Regions from separate parts of the Neomoorella humiferrea genome, predicted to be linked through region 1. Evidence: riboswitches for the same ligand, from Rfam matches in the RefSeq annotation. Region 1 holds a riboswitch; each other region holds the start of a gene.
The links. A riboswitch is a leader RNA that binds a small molecule or an ion and turns the genes downstream of it on or off. The one in region 1 is predicted to bind cyclic di-GMP.

Region 1 (4,209 bases):
TTATCTCGTTACACAGTTCTATACACTCGTCGCAGATATAGACGCCGGGGCCGGCGACCAGTTTTTTAACCTGGTCCTGAAGTTTCCCGCAGAAGGAACACTTCAGCTGGCCCTTATCGTCGGTATATTTATACATGTTTAGTTCACCTCGCCGTCCCTATTTACGGGGCAACTCGCGCTTGGTGATCACCTCGTCGATTAAACCGTACTCTTTGGCTTCCAGGGGCGTCATAAAATGATCGCGGTCGGTGTCCCTGGCAATCTGTTCCACGGGTTTACCGGTAATGTCGCTCAAAATACGGTTTAAAGTATCCCGGATGGCCAGGATACGCTTGGCGTGGATCTCGATATCTACGGCCTGGCCCTGGGTGCCGCCCATGGGCTGGTGAATCATGATCTCGCTGTGGGGCAGGGCGAAACGTTTGCCCTTGGCGCCGGCCGCTAAAAGAAAGGCACCCATGCTGGCCGCCAGGCCGACGCAAATGGTAGATACATCGGGCCGGATATACTGCATGGTGTCAAAGATGGCCATCCCTGCAGAAATGGAGCCACCGGGGCTGTTGATATATAGGTGGATATCTTTATCGGGATCCTCCGCTTCCAGGAAAAGCATCTGGGCAATCACCAGGTTGGCCACATGATCATCTATGGCGCTGCCCAAAAAAATGATACGGTCTTTTAGCAAGCGGGAGTAAATATCGTAGGCCCGCTCGCCCCTGTTCGTCTGCTCAACGACAACCGGTACCAGGATAGACACTCCTTATCCCACCTCCATAGGAAAATGTTACTCCCCTGCAGCAGCAGTTTCTCCCTTCTCCTCTACTCCGCCTTCCCGGGGCGGAACGGCCACGCTGTTTTCCACCAGAAAATCAATGGTCTTTTTGATCATTATATCGTATTTCAGGAAAGACAAGTCGCCCAAATTTTTCCGGACTTCTTCGGGATCCTGCCGGAAGGCGCGTGCCATTTTGTCGATTTCCGCCACCACCTCTTCTTCAGTGGCCTCAATATTTTCCGCTTTTGCTATGGCCTCCAAAACCAGCTCCGTCTTTACTTCCCGTTCCGCTCCGGGCCGGAATTCTTTATCTAGATCTTCCATATTCTTCCCGTTTTCTTTTAAGAACTCATCTAGAGTTATTTTTCTGATCTGTAAGTTGCGCTCCAGTTCGCGGATGCGAGCAGCGATGCGTCGTCTGACCATAACCTCCGGGAGATCTACTGTTGCCGCATCTACGACCTTGGCCACCACCGCCTGCCTGACGGCGGCATCGATTTCCTGGCGCCGTCTTTCCTCCAACCGACGGCGGATATCCTGGCGCAGTTCGTCTAAGGTTTCGCACTCGCTCACGTCTTTGGCGAACTCATCGTCTAAGGGCGCCAGCTCTTTTCGCTTAATTCCCCGTACGGTAACCTGAAAGACGGCTTCCTTGCCTGCCAGATCCTTTTGATGGTAGTCGGACGGAAAGGTAATGTTTATGGTACGTTCTTCATTCACCCTGGCACCTACTAGCTGTTCTTCAAAGCCGGGGACCAGTGTGCCCGAGCCTAATTCGAGGGTAAAATTGCTGCCCTCCAGGCCGGGATGGGGTTCTCCATCTACCGTACCTTTAAAATCGATAACGACGATGTCACCTACCGCTGCGGGTTCGTCTTCGATGTTTTTCAGGGTGGCATACCGTTCCTGCATGCTTTTAAGGTAGGCGTCGACGTCTTCTTCGCCGACCCGAACCTCGGGTTTTTCTACTTCAACCCCCTTATAGGGTCCCAGCTGGACTTCAGGTTTTACCTCGACCTTTGCCTTAAAGATTAAAGGCTCGCCCTCTTCTACCTTGACTATTTCTACTTCCGGCCGGTCGATGGGTTCCAGGCTGTGTTCGGCCAGGGCTTCTTCATAAGCCGGCGGCACGACAATTTCCACCGCTTCGTCATAGATGGGCTCTTTGCCTATATAACGCTCGAGGATAAAACGCGGCGCCTTTCCTTTACGGAACCCCGGTATGTTTACCCGCTTTACCAGGCGGCGATAGGCTTGATCTATGGCCTTTTGTACCCTGGGGGCTTCCACTTCTACTTCCAGAAGTACCTGATTTTTATCCAGCTTCTCGACGGTTGCCTTCATTACTTAACTGCTCCTCCCTGATCCCTACTACGTTTAGCATATTTCGCCGTTGCCATTACCTTTTCCTGCCGCATCCTTAAAAAGCAGCATTTAGAATAACACCTCGGACAGGTTAATACCCGTGCCGAGGCCCTCAGCGAAAAATATGGAGCGGAAGACGGGATTTGAACCCGCGACCCTCGCCTTGGCAAGGCGATGCTCTACCACTGAGCTACTTCCGCCCGTAATAAGGTACTCCCTTTCCGTAGCGTTATCTTAGCAGATAGCACCGGTCCTGTCAAGCTTTCTGCCGCCAATTTTTGTAGTTATGCATTATTGTATCATCAACCTTTTGTAAAAGATTATGGACGAGGATTTCCACCTGACCCTCAATCATCCGCAAAAGAAAGCGTTTATACGGCGCTGACACACTTTTACGAGACAGGTAATCGTCCAAAAGGGCTTCCAATACTTCCAGGTTTATAAGCCTTTCCCTGCATGACATCCGGTAATCCCCTTCCTGTGAGCGGGCCCCAATGCTACTAAAAAATTAAGGGCGGCGCGAAAACTTAAGGCCGCCCTGAAACTCAATGCTTAATAAAAAATCAGCATCAAGGTACCGGCAGCCTGGCGATCATAGCTTAAAAAGCCTTAGACCCATGGCTTTGCGTCCCCCCCTTTCGGTGGGGTTTGCCTTTAGCGGTAACATTTTACTTTTTATTACGCTATTCGACATCAATACCTTTTTTCCTGCAAAATAAAAAAACAACCCGGCTAATTCCGGGTGTGGTAGGAAATTTATATTTAAAAAGGAGGTCAGAGGGCTTTGCTCACCTGTATATTAACATGCAGGAGTTATAATTGTATTAACGTCACTTTAAAAATACATTAAAATATATGCCCGGCAATCTAGCTTTTATCTAATTTTTCGCCCTTTGCCATGCTCTCCAGGAGCTTGGCCCGGCCGGCCACGTTGTTAAGATGCTCCAGCATGGCATTGCGCGCCTCCCGCGGTTTTTTATTGCGGATGTTTTCTATGATTTTCCGGTGTTCCGTAACCACGAGTTCGCGATGCCACGGAAAAGTTTTACCATAGCGTAAACTCAAATGGAAATACTGCCTGATAATGTGCTCGATGGTGCTGGCGGTTTGAATAAAGATGGGGTTTTTGGTAGCCAGGGCTATAGTGTTGTGGAACTGATAGTCGGGTTCGATGGTGATTTCTCCCCGTGTTATCTCTTCTTCCAGTCTTCTTTCCGCCGCCTCAATGGCCTCAAGATCTGCCTCGTCACGCCTCTCGGCCGCCAGGGCAGCGGCTTCAGCTTCCAGGGCCCGGCGAAACTCCACCCAGGAAAGGAGCTGTTCGTACTCCACTTCATTTATCTGGGCGAGAACGTCCTCGGCCTCCAGGGGAAAACGCTTGATGTAAATCCCGTTGCCGTGCCTGATCTCCAGGATACCGCTCGAAGAGAGGACGGAAAGCCCCTCCCTTAATGTAGGGGTGCCCACGCCGAACATTTCACTCAGCTCTTGTACGGGCGGCAGGCGATCGCCAACCTTATATTCGCCTGATTTTATAAGCTGAAGAATACGCTCCACCACTTCTTCATACATTTTCTTTTTCCTGATGACTAGCCTTTCTTTCATAAACATCACGCACCTGTACCTGACTGTAAATAAATTCCCATAGCTGCCGCCCAATCGTTTTTATCTCTTTTAAAGCGAGGTCCAGGCCTTCATAAATCCGGCCCGGACCTCGCACGGCGACTTGATTTTCCCTATTTCTTTCTGACCTCCACCTGGGCCAGCTTTTCGTAGAAACGAATGATGGCCCCGTGGTCGGCATCCCCCAGCCCGTCAACCTTTAAGGCCTGGAGTATTTCCATAACAACAGCCGTCAAGGGCAGGGGCACGCCCGCCTCATGGCCGGCCGACAGGGCATTGGCCAGGTCTTTAATGTGTAAATTGATGCGGAAACCGGGTTTGAACTGACCGGCCAGCACCAGGGGCGCTTTGGCATCCAACACCGTGCTCCCGGCCAGACCGCCGCGGATGGCCTGGTACACCAGCTCCGGGTCGACTCCGGCTTTGGTGGCCAAAACCAGGGCCTC
Region 2 (4,209 bases), 1.3 Mb from region 1:
AATCGGCACGAGTAAAAACTCATTTAAAGCGATTATGGGTACAACCCTGGAGTCACCGTAGTTAGATCTCAAGTTCTCCATCGTCTTCACTCTCTCTGCTTCCAGTTATAACCCGAGCTAACTGGCGACGTTTTTTCTTCTCATCAGCTATGATGGCGATACCCTTTCTCAAAGCATCTTCCAGATCCCTGGCAATAGTTACCATACGGAAATCCACCCCCAGTTTTACCAGGGTATGGGCTACTTCCGGTTTGATACCGGTCAAAATAACTTCAGCCCCTAAAAATCTAATGGCGTTAAACATTTCAATTAAAAATCCGCCCACGGCCGTATCAATCATGGGAACGCCCGTTACATCGACCAATACCACTTTAGTCCGGGTAGCGCTTACCCTGTCTAGCAGTCTCTCAGCTATGCTCTGCGCCCACTGGCTGTCTAGATTGCCGATCAGGGCCACGAGCAACATATCCGTCCATATACGAATTATTGGGGTTGCCAGTTCCGGAAGCATACGGCGTAGATTGGTGATAGTCTGCTCGTGTTCTTTACGGATTTCCCCACAAATCTTAATAATTGTAAAAAGCAGGTCGGTGATAGGCAGATCGGGATGGTTTTCAGCCAATACCTTTATTTTTTCCGTTAAAGCCTCCTCTCCAGTTTCAGCTAATAATAAGCTTAAGGTTTCTTTAAGTTGTTCTGGCTGCTTTTTGTCTTTATTGTCGGGGCTCAGGATCGCCGCTAAAAACTCATACCATAGCTTTTTCGTCTTGCCTGTAGCTGCCACTTCATTAATCAGTTCTTCTATTTTAATGTGGGCTTTAAACTCCATTAATTTCCCTCCAATTTCAGGTAATAATATCCACCTTCTAAAATAAATAGTGTTTATTTTATTCAATACCTATCACCTGTTTCCTGCTTCATATGCTAAATCATTTATTTTTGAAAAATTATATTACTTACTCGACCCCCTCACTCATTAACTGGTTTGGATTTCCTTGACAAGAGGAGTTCGTTAAAGTTAATATAAAAATTGGTTTAGAAAAAATAAATACAACTTCTCTACCGCCAAGGGCAAACTCGATCGAAAGACGGGGACGCAAAGCCACGGGCCTAAATCTCTTTTTTGAGATACGGCAGCCGGGTTTCCGGTAGGATGCTGTAGGATGGTGCCAGGCTAGTAAAATACGTATGTAGTTGCCTGGTTTTTATTTAGGCTTTTTTCATTTAATAATCTGTCTTTTGTTACGGTAGAGCAAGGTGCCTTTCTAAAAAGGCGATGACTGGTATGGATAACTGGCGAGGGCACCAGTATTGGGCTGCAGTTAAAGACGGTAAACTTATAATCGAGCATCCTGAAGGTGAGCCATATTCATATCGGGAGCTATACCTATATAACCCGCGGTTACGAACAGTATATAAAATTTCGATTAAACCCAGAGAGTGGAATAGATATCATTCCAATACACGCGGCCGAAATCTATTCGCCAGACCGATATATGGAAAAAAACGCCGAGAGGCAGATACGAGGTACCAGGTAGCCTGGGGAAAGGCTTAAAAAGAGCCGAAAGGAGACAAAAAATGCCTGACAACTATACCCCCAATATAGCCACTATTTCTCCTACAACCAGCCTAGGGGAGGCCATCGCCACCATTATTAATACCGGTAGTTTCGTTTTAAAGATTGCCGGCGCAGGAGATAACCCCGAAGGATGGCTCAATTACCTCGACATATTAAAAATCATTCAGGACGCCCCTGAAGGCGCGACCCTAAGGGCGCGTCGGATTAAGGATTACATACACCCGGATAACAATGCGCACGATCTGTATTCAGTCGAAAAACTCCTGGCCCAGGCCCTGGAAAATCACGCCAGGGAACAGGAATTGCGTCTGGTGCTTGAAGAGCTCATCAATGTAGTAATTGCCGAGGCGCCGGTGGGCTTGGCCTTTTTGAACCCCCAGGGCGAAATCCTGCATCTCAACTCCCTGGCGGAACAACTATTGCAAGCGGCTTCCCTCAGCTGTGTCGATTTAATAAAAATGGCGAATAACAATGAAACGAAAACCATCAGGGCTAATAGTCGCACCTACAAATTGTGGGTGGTCAAGTCCGGAAAAGAAAAAGCCCCCGGGTATTTAGCTATTTTCGTCGATGTAACTACCGAACAGCAGCTCGTAGAAAAAGTAAAATATGCCCAGCAGGAGGCCGAAATGGCGCTGGCCACCCTCCTTCCCGATCAGCGGGTGGAAGCCAGATTGCGAGCCATTGTAGAATATATGGACGAATACGACTCGGCGACGGGAAGGATCAAAATCACCGGTGTGATTCGGGAAGGCGTGTATCGTCATGTAATCAACATCCTGCGCCTGATAGCCGAACTCTCCAAACAGGGGCTTACCGAGCTGCCGGGCATAGATAAAGATGTCCTCGTTCAGGCGGCGATATTCCACGACCTGGCCAAGGTGCAGCCTTACTTACACCCGGGGGATGTCGTGGACCCGCAGGAAGTTTTTGAGCCCGGCTATGTGCACGCCTTCCGCAGCGCTTCCATGGCCAGGGGAATCTACAACATAGACGAGCGGACGGTTAATCTCATAAAATATCACCACCATGAAGAAAACGACCTGCCGGCAGAGTATCCCCTCTACCTCCTGCCCATGTACCGCCTCTTCCGGCTCCTAGACGGTTTATCGGCGGGTATCACCAGGAGGGGCTCCCGGGTAAAGTTAACAACCAACGGCACCCTTATTAGCGTTAGGGAAGAAAGCTCCTTTCCCCTCTACAACCAACATCTGGAGCTGGACCTGTATTCCGGCAGAAAGGTCGTTAAACCTTTAGATTAATAGTTCGTTTCCACTCGCTGCTCCAGGGGCTTCACTTCTACACGGCCGGAATGAAGATCGAGTTCCAGGCAACGGTTATAAATCGGATGGGCGCTTTCTTCCCTCACCTGGACGATCGCTCCCCTTACCGCCAGGCTTATCCTGGAGCCCCGCCTGGTGATCCCCGCCGAAAGCCCATCCAGCAGGCGGAAGAGCCTATGCATGGGTAAAAGGCCCCGAGGAAAATCGGACGGCAGTTCACCGTCGGGATGGTGATGATATTGAATAAGATAAACTATGCTCCGCTCCAGTTGGTAAACCTTGCGGGCCAAAGAGGCGCTGCGGAAAGCGTGGTACTGCCCCGGCTCGAAGGCTTCTTTAGGGTCGACCATATCGCCGACCTCTAGATGGGGCTGGACTTTACCAACATCGTGATAGATAGAGGTTTGTACTAATATTTCCCTTGAAATGCCGTCGACAGCCTTCAGCCCTTTCATAAACAATTCCGTCAACAACCGAAGAATATTGATGACGTGGCGGTAAACCCCTTCCTTTATAATGCCGGTAATCTTTATTTTGCCGGTTGCCGAGTCGTACTCGTCCCGGTATTCCGGTATGGATTTAAGCCGGGCCACAACTTCGGGATCGACAATAAGGTTGCCCAGGGCCATTTCAAGTTCTTCCTGGGAATGGCGCAGCGTTGCAAGCTGGACTTTTGATTCTTTTCGCAGTTCCCTTTCCCGGTCGCGTTCTTCCAGGGCTACCCGCAACAGCCCATACGTTGTAAAGATGCCCGATTTCCCCTTCCTGGTGAGGAAATAAGGTGGGTTGTGCTCCCTCTTTTCCGCCCATAAACATATAGCTGAAAGCCCTGCTTCTTCTTCCAGGTAGTCGTCCTCGGCAATAGGTTTTATGAATACCCTTATGCCACTTTCCATTATCCTATTCATGCCGGGTTCCTTCACAAAGGTTCGCAGAATGTCCAGACCGTGCAGCCACCCTACAGGTTCTTCCGCATTATTGATTACCTGCAATACAAAACTATCATTTTCAAGCATCTTTTTTATGGCTTCTGCGATGCTGGCACCTTCCGCAATAGATGGTATTTCACGGGAATCCGAAGTAAGCATGTTCCTCTATAATTCCTCCTTGAAAACGTCGAGTAAACTATTAAGGGGCTTACCTTAAGCTCCCCGCTTTAAATTCAGCCGCTTAATACTCGGAAGAATGTTGCCCCTGAGGTTGGCGAGCCCCCGCATGTACGGGGGCGTCAGGGGCACCTTCACCACGTATGGAACACGAATGATCTCCTGGAGGTACTCTATCGCTATGCCGTAGCTTTTCTGTCCCAGACGAAAGACCACGTACTGGTCAAGGCTTGCAACCGTT
Region 3 (4,209 bases), 210 kb from region 1:
TTATCGCGTCCGCCTGACGGTACCTACCGGTTACCAGGTTTTGGCCTCTGGACGGGAAACGGGAAAATGGGAAGAAAAAGGCCAGGTCATCTGGACCTTTAACAGCGACCAACCCATCCGCGAGTTTGCTTTTACGGCCGCTGCCGGTTGGGATTTTATCACACGTCAGGCGGGTCTGGTGCAGCTGGTGATGGCCGCCAGGGATGAGCCGGCGATGGCGGCCCTCGACGCGGCAGAACGGGCTTTAGATTTTTTCCAGCGCGTCTTCGGAACTTACCCCTACAGTTACCTGCATCTGGCCTTTGTTCCCCTCGATGACCTGGCAGGTATGGAATACCCCGGCTTTATTATTATCAGCAACCGCAAAGGTTTTAATCCCGCCACCGTCGTCCACGAAGTCGCCCATCAGTGGTGGTACAATCTGGTGGGCAACGACAGCGTCCGTTCCGCCTGGATTGACGAAGGCCTTGCCGAGTACAGCACCCTTATGTTTTACCGTAACTTTAACACCGCCCTTTATCAGACCAAACTGGACGAAATCAAACGTCTGGGGGCCCTGACAGGGCAACCCGTTGATTTATCCTTGGAGGAATACGGCGACGAACAGGCATACCGTCGGGCCGTGTATAATCGCGGCGCCCTTTTCTGGCTGGAAATGGAACAGGCCGTCGGCGGGGAAGTACTGCGGCAGGCCCTATCTTATATCCAGCGCTATTATCGTTATGAGATCCTCACTCAGAAGGCCCTGCTCACTATTTTAAAATACTACGGGGCGACGGCCTTTAATTTTCACTCATATCTACGGAACTAACTTGCTGGAAAAACGTCTAATTATGTAGAAGGACGAAAGACTTGCGGGCGGGAAGGCGGTCCGAGAAATGGGACAGGCAGGGAAAATTGTTGAGGAGCGCTGGCTTCGGGCGGAGGGTGTCGGCAGGCATGCCAGGGCGGTTTGGGCCGAGGTATTGCTGCGGCTATGTTACGTGATTACCCTGGCGGCCTTAATGTCAGTCGTCGCTACTATCGCCGGTGCGTCCTGGTACCGGGAAGACGGCGTATTTCCATACGTTTTTATGGAGGCATTGCCGGAAACCTCCCCTCCGGGGTTATCCAATGGACCGGAAGGGTTAAAACCTTATCCTACGGAAACTCATCCTGCAGAACGTGTAGAACCGTCCCGGCCCCTGCGCCAGGTACCAAATGCCGGACGCCGGGTGGCCCTCACCTTTGACGACGGCCCTTTTCCTCGATGGACGGAGCGCTATTTAGCAGTGCTGGCAGCCACCAAAACCCCGGCGACCTTTTTCCTGGTCGGGCGGCAGGCGCAGGCCTTTCCCCAGCTGGTGCAGGCGGTTCTTACCGGGGGGCACGAAGTAGCCAGCCATTCGTGGCGCCACGCCAACTTAAGCAAGGTTCCCTTTAAAGAGGCCCAAGCCGACTTGAGGCAGGCCGCCTTTGTCCTGGAGGAAATAAGCGGCGGGCAGATTAAATATTTTCGCCCTCCCTATGGAGCCTTAAGTGACGATCTGCTTACCGCGGCTACGGAATTAAAATTAAAAACGGTGACCTGGAACATCGACCCCCGCGACTGGTCCAACCCTGGTCCGGACGCCATCGTCAAAAACGTCATGAATAATGTGCGGGACGGGAGCATCATCCTTCTCCACGAAGGTCATCCCGGAACTCTGGCGGCCCTCCCCCTCCTGGTAAAAAGGCTTAGGGAAAAGGGGTACGAGCTGGTGACGGTTTCCGAGTTAATGGCGGCAGGAGGCATGGAAGAATAGCAAAGAAATTCTTAATTGGCATATCTTGCATAATGCCGCCCCCTGGGGTATAATTTAAGGCGAAAATAGAAAAAATTCCCCGAAAAAAGGCAAACCTGTCGAAAGGCAGGGGCGCAAAGCTACAGGGTCTAAAGCCCGGTAAGGGCCAGGACAGCCAGTTGCCGCGGGTGGAACGGGGCTACCCAGGGGGTGGCCTTTATTATTTTAACAACCGGAGGGGAGCTGCAAGTATATGGGCCGATTATTAAGGAAAAAGAAGGAGGAAAAGGGACAGAGAGGCGGCGAAACGCCCGGGGCATTCCCGAGTCTTAAGGCTAAAGGCGGAGGGGGATATTTTAGCCGCGTTCGATTGGGCGCGAAATTGTTGGCCGGATTTTCCCTTGTGATTTTGATATTTGTTGCCGTGGTGGCCTATGTAAACTTCAGCCTGCAGGAAATTGACGCTATTTCTCGGGAAGTCATTCAGACCCACGAAGAAAACATGCTTTTTAATGAGATGAGCAATGCCGTCTGGGATGCTTACCGCCGGGCCACCGATTACATAATCAATGGCTCCGCGACACATATCAATGCTTTTGACGAGGCCATGCAGCGTTTCAACGACGCCCGCGCCGCCCTTGAAGGACGGCAGCTCGACGGGCAAACAGCCGGGTACCTTGCGGCCATGACCCAGGCCGCCAAGAGCTTCAACGATACCTTTAAAAACAGCATCGTCAATACCAGCCAGGCCGACCGCCTGGCAGCCTTGCCCATATTAAGCTTCCAGATGGGGGCCTCCCTGGACAACCTCAATAATATTGGCAACCATTTGGCTAAAGAGATGGGCGATCAAAATAAAACGGCCGAAGAACGGCTGGCCGCAGCCGTCACCGCGGCGCGTTCCGCCCTCATCAGCGGCCTCATTCTGGCCCTTCTATTGGCCCTGGCGGTGGCCTGGCTCATCAGCCGCATGATTTCCAGGGCTCTAGGCAGATTGGCCGCCTACGCTGCGCGCATTGCGGAAGGGGACCTCACCGCCGAACCCCTCAAGATTTTCGCCAATGACGAAGTGGGCAAATTGTCCGCGGCCTTCAACGCCATGGGCGACAACCTGCGCCGGCTCATCGGCCGGGTGCGCACAATGACGGAACAGGTGACTGCGGCCAGCCGGGATTTGGCGCGTATGTCTCAGGAACTGGGAGAGGCCGCCCGCCAGGTGGCGGCCACCACCCAGGAAATGGCCAAAGGTGCCGAAGACCAGGCCCGCCATGTCAGCGAGACAGCGGCGGCGACCGACGCCCAGGTGGCCCGGGTAGAAGAAGTGCACCGCAATGCCGAGGAGATGGCCGCCGCTTCCGAACAGGCAGCGGCGAAGGCCGCCGAAGGCGAACTGGCGGTGAAAGAGGCCACCCGTCAAATGGAGGCCATTACCAGCAGGATGAAAGAGCTGGCTGCAGCCATTGAAGAATTGGGCAGCCGTTCCCGGCAGATAGGCCAGATTGTCGGCGTTATCTCCGGCATCGCCGAGCAGACCAATCTCCTGGCCCTCAACGCTGCCATTGAAGCGGCCAGGGCCGGGGAGCAGGGCCGCGGCTTTGCCGTAGTGGCCGAAGAGGTACGCAAGCTGGCCGAGCAGGCGGCGGGTGCCGCCAAAGAGATCGTCGGCCTGATTGCCGAAATTCAGCGCGAGACAGAGCGCGTCGTGGCCGGCATGGCCGAAGGCACCGCCGACGTTCGCCGGGGGGCGGAAGTGGTAGGCCAGACAGGCACGGCCTTCGCGGCCATTGCCGAAGCCGTCGCCACCCTGGTAGGTAAAATTAAAAACGTGGCGTCCAAGTCCGAAGAAATGTACGCCGGCTCCCGGCAGGTAAAGGGCCGGGTGGAGAGCATAGCCGCCGGTATAGAAGAGATGGCCGCCAGCACCCAGGAGGTTTCCGCTTCCACCGAAGAGCAGACGGCGGCTGTAGACCAGATCAGCCAGGCGGCCCGGCAGCTGGCGACGGCCGCCGGTGAGCTGGAAAGGGCGGTGGCCAGTTTCAAACTTTAAAGGACCGCCTCATGCCCGGGCCTGGAAGGTTTCGCATTCGGTGTCGCGATCGTTTTTGGCGCTGGAGTTATTGGGCGTTCCTTGAACGGCCACGGTTATGCTTTCGGCGCCGCAGGTGCCGTCCTGCCAGTAGATGCAATTGGCTACCCGACATTTAATGCGCGGAGGCATATTTTCCACATCCTTCAAGCGGTCTAATCTATTTTTAGCCTGACCCGGAAAGATAAAAATATACTTTTTTTGCAGGAATTAAACTCTATATGCGGAAATAACCATCATAAAGAGAGGTGAGCTATAAGTGGCAAACGGAACGGCGGCCGAAGTGCAGCTGGTAGTTTTTCAGCTGGCCGGCGAAACATATGGCGTCGACATCAACTACGTCCAGGAAATCATTCGCAT
Region 4 (4,209 bases), 1.1 Mb from region 1:
GCCTGATCTCCAGGATCAAGATCATGGCGGGCATGGATATTGCCGAAAAGCGCCTTCCCCAGGACGGTCGATTTCAGTTTACCCTGGGTAAACGCAACGTCGACCTGCGGGTTTCCAGCCTGCCCACAGTTTACGGGGAAAAGATCGTTCTGCGCTTGCTGGACCAGGAGGCCATGCTCCTCTCCCTGGACGACCTGGGATTTTTGCCGGCCATAAAAGAACGCTTTGAGAATCTCATCCACAGTTCCTACGGCATGCTCCTCATTACCGGTCCCACTGGTAGCGGTAAGACGACGACCCTCTATGCCACCCTTAACATTTTAAGCTCGCCGGAAAAAAACATCATTACCATTGAAGACCCGGTAGAATACCTGCTGCCCGGCATCAACCAGGTGCGGGTCAATCCCAAGGCAGGCTTGACCTTTGCCTCCGGGCTGCGGTCTATCCTGCGCCAGGATCCCGATATCATTATGGTAGGAGAAATTCGCGACCGGGAAACGGCAGACATCGCCGTCCGGGCGGCGACCACCGGCCATCTGGTGTTCAGCACCCTTCATACCAATGACGCTGCCGGGGCCGTCACCCGCCTCTTAGATATGGGCGTTGAACCTTACCTGGTCAACTCTTCCCTTATCGGCGTAGTGGCCCAGCGGCTGGTACGCCGGCTCTGCCCCCACTGCCGGGAGATTTACCGGCCCGAACCGGGGTCTTTGGAAAAGACCTGGCTGCCAGCAGTAGAAGAACTCTGGCGGGGTCGGGGTTGCCAGCGCTGCAGCTTTACCGGTTATGCCGGCCGGACGGCCATCCAGGAGGTACTGGTGATGAATGAAGAACTCCGCAGCCTGGTGACCGCCAAGGCACCGGCCATGACTCTGAAAGAGGCGGCCGTAGCTGCCGGTATGGTGCCTTTAATCGAGGACGGCTTGGAAAAAGTCCGCCAGGGAATTACCACGGTAAGTGAAGTCCTGCGTGTTTCCCTGGGCGGTTTGTAAAGACCAGACTGTACTGTCCCGGGTGGCATATACTTCCATTGATCTTGAATTCATAGTCCTGCCCTTTGCAGTTAGCCCGGCACCATACGTTGTTTATTAACATTGGTAGCAGTTGGCTATTAAAAATCCTTGCGTTTGTTATCCTGGCTTTATCCGGGAGGATTAAAATGTTCGACATTGAAACCATCCTACGGGCGGCGGCTGCCGCCGGGGCCTCCGATGTCCATCTCTCTGTTGGCCTGCCGCCGGTTTTCCGGGTCCACGGCGAACTCCAGGTTCAGCGCCAGTGGGAGCCCCTTGATGCCGGGATGACGGCCGCCCTGGTACGGCCTATGGTGGGCGAGAGGTGGGAGGTATTGCAAGAGCGGGGAGAAATAGACCTGGCTTACTCCCTGCCCGGCGTAAGCCGTTTCCGGGTCAATGTCTTTCACCAGCGGGGGAGCGTTAGCGCAGCCATCCGCCTTATACCCAGGGAAATACCCAGCCTGGAAACCCTGGGATTACCGCCGGTGGTGGCCGAGCTGGCGGAACGACAGCACGGCCTGGTCCTGGTGACGGGGCCGACGGGTAGCGGCAAGTCCACCACCCTGGCGGCCATGGTGGATAAAATCAACCGGGAACGCAGCTGCCATATTATTACCCTGGAAGACCCCATCGAATACCTGCACCAGCACCGCCGTAGCATCGTCAACCAGCGGGAAGTGGGTTCAGATACCCGTTCCTTTGCCAGTGCCCTGCGGGCCGCCCTGCGTCAGGACCCGGATGTTATCCTGGTCGGCGAGATGCGCGATCTGGAGACCATTGCCACGGCCATCACGGCCGCGGAAACGGGCCACCTGGTCCTGGCGACTTTACATACCAGCAGTGCCATCCAGAGCGTGGACCGGATCATTGACGTTTTCCCGCCCCACCAGCAGGGACAGGTCCGTATCCAGCTGGCTGACACCCTGGAAGGGGTTATCACCCAGCAGCTTTTACCGCGGGCCGATAGGAAGGGTCGGGTCGCCGCCGTGGAAGTGCTGATTGCTACCCCGGCTGTCAAGAATCTGATCCGCGAGGGTAAAACCCACCAGATTGTTTCCAGCATGCAGACGGGAGCCCGCTACGGCATGCAGACCATGGACATGGCTCTGCGGCAGCTGGTCACCAGAGGGGTAATAACGGATAGAGAATTAAACAATGGTTAACGGAGCCAGGATTAGCAGGAACTTGCCTTTTTATGACGAATTAATGTCCATATATCCTCGTTCAAGGCAAACCTGGCGAAAGCCAGGGGCGCAAAGCTACGGGCCTGTAGACGCTGTCCATGGCCGCCGGGCTGCCGGGGAAGAGTTCTATCTTTCCCTGTTGCCGGTGGCTATTTATATTTTGGAGGGAAAGCATGAATTTTGCCTACCGGGGAAGGGATGCCAGGGGGAATGCAGTTAGCGGGACAATTGAAGCGGAAAGCCAGGAACTGGCCATCAGGGAACTGCGCCGGCAAGGGATTTTTATTACTTACTGCCGGCCGGCAGTTGTAACCCCAGCGAGGGACTGGCGGCGCCTTCTCCGGCGTCCGGTATCCCGTCGCGACCTGGCCCTCTTCAGCCGCCAGCTGGCGACCATGCTGGGGGCTGGCCTGCCGATTGTGACGGCCTTGCATATTTTACAGCGACAGGCAGAAAATCCTTCTCTGCGAGAAAGTATCGGTATGCTTCTCCAGGACCTGGAGTCCGGGGAGGCCTTTTATCGGGCCCTGGAACGGCAGCCCCGGGTCTTCCCGCCTATTTTCATTCACACCGTAGAGGCCGGTGAACTGGGTGGGGCCCTGGACGAGACCCTGGAGCGCCTGGCCGGGCACCTGGAACGGGAACATGAGGTAGAGGAAAAGGTCAAGTCAGCCCTGACCTACCCGGCGATAGTCAGCATGGTTGCCCTGCTGGTAGTTATTTTTCTCCTGACTTATGTCCTGCCTTCCTTCCAGGTCATGTTGAACAGCTTGCAGGTGCCCTTGCCCTGGCCGACGCGCCTGGTTATGGGGCTAAGTGAAGGGTTACGGCGCTTGTGGCCTTTTCTGGTCCTTTTCCTGGCCGGCGCCAGTTACGGGTTTTACCGCTGGCAGCAAAGGCCAGCGGGGCGCTACCAGGTCGACCGTTTGTTCCTTCGTTTACCAATTTTCGGTCCCCTGCATCATAAGGCGGTTCTATCTCGTTTCAGCCGTACCCTGGGTACCCTCCTGCACAGCGGTGTACCGGTCCTGCTGGCCCTGGAAATAGTGCGGCGTACGGTGGGCAATGCTGTGGTGGCTGGCGCGGTGGAGCGGGCGGCAGAAAGCGTTCGCGATGGGCAGAGCCTGGCGACTCCACTGGAAGCGAGCGGCGTCTTCCCTCCCATGGTGGTGGAGATGATTACGGTAGGCGAGGAAACTGGGGCCCTGGATGCCATGCTAGAACGAGTGGCGACTCTTTATGAGCAGGAGTTGGAGGCGGTCGTGGCCCGCCTGGCCTCACTCATAGAACCAATCCTGATTGTCGGGCTTGGTGGCATTGTGGGGGTGATCGTAATTTCGGTCTTTCTGCCCTACTTTCAGATGCTGGGCGGCATAAGGTAGAGGCGCGGGGGTATCTTTTTTCTCGTTTTGCCGGTGGCTATCCTAGCAGCCTGCCCTCATGACAATGCCCTGGCCGGCGGTTCAATGTCGAGGAGTGCCAGGATAACTCTGCATCCTGCCGCGTTTGAGATCGGGGATAATAATGCGGGTAAGAGGGGGGTGATTTACTTGTAGGTTTCCCCGGCGGGCTGGCAGCAGGAAAGCAAAAAGCGCAGGCAAAAAAATCAAGGAGGTTGATTTATTTATGTGGCAGAGACTGAAAAAGGCGCGGGACCAGCGGGGTTTCACCCTTGTCGAGCTTCTGGTGGTCATCGCCATCATCGGCATCCTGGCCGCCATCATCGCACCCAACGCCTTCAAGGCCATCGAAAAGGGCAAGGTGGCGGCGGCGGAAGCGGATTATAAGGCGATTAAGGCAGCGGTGCTGAATGCGTATACAGATACCGGGACTTGGCCGCCGTCGTCAACAGATTGGGGTGTAGATCCTGGCCTTGTGGACAAAAATAAGTGGAGTGGGGGTGCCCCGTCTACATGGAACGGCCCCTACCTGGAAAGGTGGAAGGACAAGAACCCTTGGGGCGGAAAATACTATTACGGACAGGGTGCTCCTCCTGACGGCAGCTGGAG

Region 2: it holds a riboswitch for cyclic di-GMP, as region 1 does, so the genes downstream of both, MHFGQ_RS09570 (HD domain-containing protein) here and MHFGQ_RS02580 (hypothetical protein) in region 1, are expected to answer to the same signal.
Region 3: it holds a riboswitch for cyclic di-GMP, as region 1 does, so the genes downstream of both, MHFGQ_RS01605 (methyl-accepting chemotaxis protein) here and MHFGQ_RS02580 (hypothetical protein) in region 1, are expected to answer to the same signal.
Region 4: it holds a riboswitch for cyclic di-GMP, as region 1 does, so the genes downstream of both, MHFGQ_RS08205 (type II secretion system F family protein) here and MHFGQ_RS02580 (hypothetical protein) in region 1, are expected to answer to the same signal.

The regions. Positions count from the first base shown of each region.
Region 1 is NZ_CP136419.1:512,821-517,029, reverse strand. Features, by position in the region: gene clpX (ATP-dependent Clp protease ATP-binding subunit ClpX) at 1-136, opposite strand, end outside; gene clpP (ATP-dependent Clp endopeptidase proteolytic subunit ClpP) at 158-757, opposite strand; gene tig (trigger factor) at 785-2,119, opposite strand; tRNA gene MHFGQ_RS02585 (tRNA-Gly) at 2,266-2,340, opposite strand; gene MHFGQ_RS02580 (hypothetical protein) at 2,397-2,603, opposite strand; cyclic di-GMP riboswitch class I at 2,717-2,803, opposite strand; gene MHFGQ_RS02575 (FadR/GntR family transcriptional regulator) at 3,008-3,745, opposite strand; gene garR (2-hydroxy-3-oxopropionate reductase) at 3,877-4,209, opposite strand, start outside.
Region 2 is NZ_CP136419.1:1,835,569-1,839,777, forward strand. Features, by position in the region: gene MHFGQ_RS09560 (STAS domain-containing protein) at 1-81, opposite strand, end outside; gene MHFGQ_RS09565 (STAS domain-containing protein) at 62-829, opposite strand; cyclic di-GMP riboswitch class I at 1,061-1,150, shown strand; gene MHFGQ_RS09570 (HD domain-containing protein) at 1,579-2,841, shown strand; gene MHFGQ_RS09575 (HD domain-containing protein) at 2,838-3,950, opposite strand; gene MHFGQ_RS09580 (chemotaxis protein CheW) at 4,005-4,209, opposite strand, start outside.
Region 3 is NZ_CP136419.1:298,030-302,238, forward strand. Features, by position in the region: gene MHFGQ_RS01595 (M1 family aminopeptidase) at 1-811, shown strand, start outside; gene MHFGQ_RS01600 (polysaccharide deacetylase family protein) at 879-1,784, shown strand; cyclic di-GMP riboswitch class I at 1,863-1,950, shown strand; gene MHFGQ_RS01605 (methyl-accepting chemotaxis protein) at 2,167-3,810, shown strand; gene MHFGQ_RS01610 (DUF1540 domain-containing protein) at 3,820-3,981, opposite strand; gene MHFGQ_RS01615 (chemotaxis protein CheW) at 4,109-4,209, shown strand, end outside.
Region 4 is NZ_CP136419.1:1,576,031-1,580,239, reverse strand. Features, by position in the region: gene MHFGQ_RS08215 (GspE/PulE family protein) at 1-992, shown strand, start outside; gene MHFGQ_RS08210 (type IV pilus twitching motility protein PilT) at 1,160-2,179, shown strand; cyclic di-GMP riboswitch class I at 2,235-2,318, shown strand; gene MHFGQ_RS08205 (type II secretion system F family protein) at 2,374-3,582, shown strand; gene MHFGQ_RS08200 (prepilin-type N-terminal cleavage/methylation domain-containing protein) at 3,827-4,209, shown strand, end outside.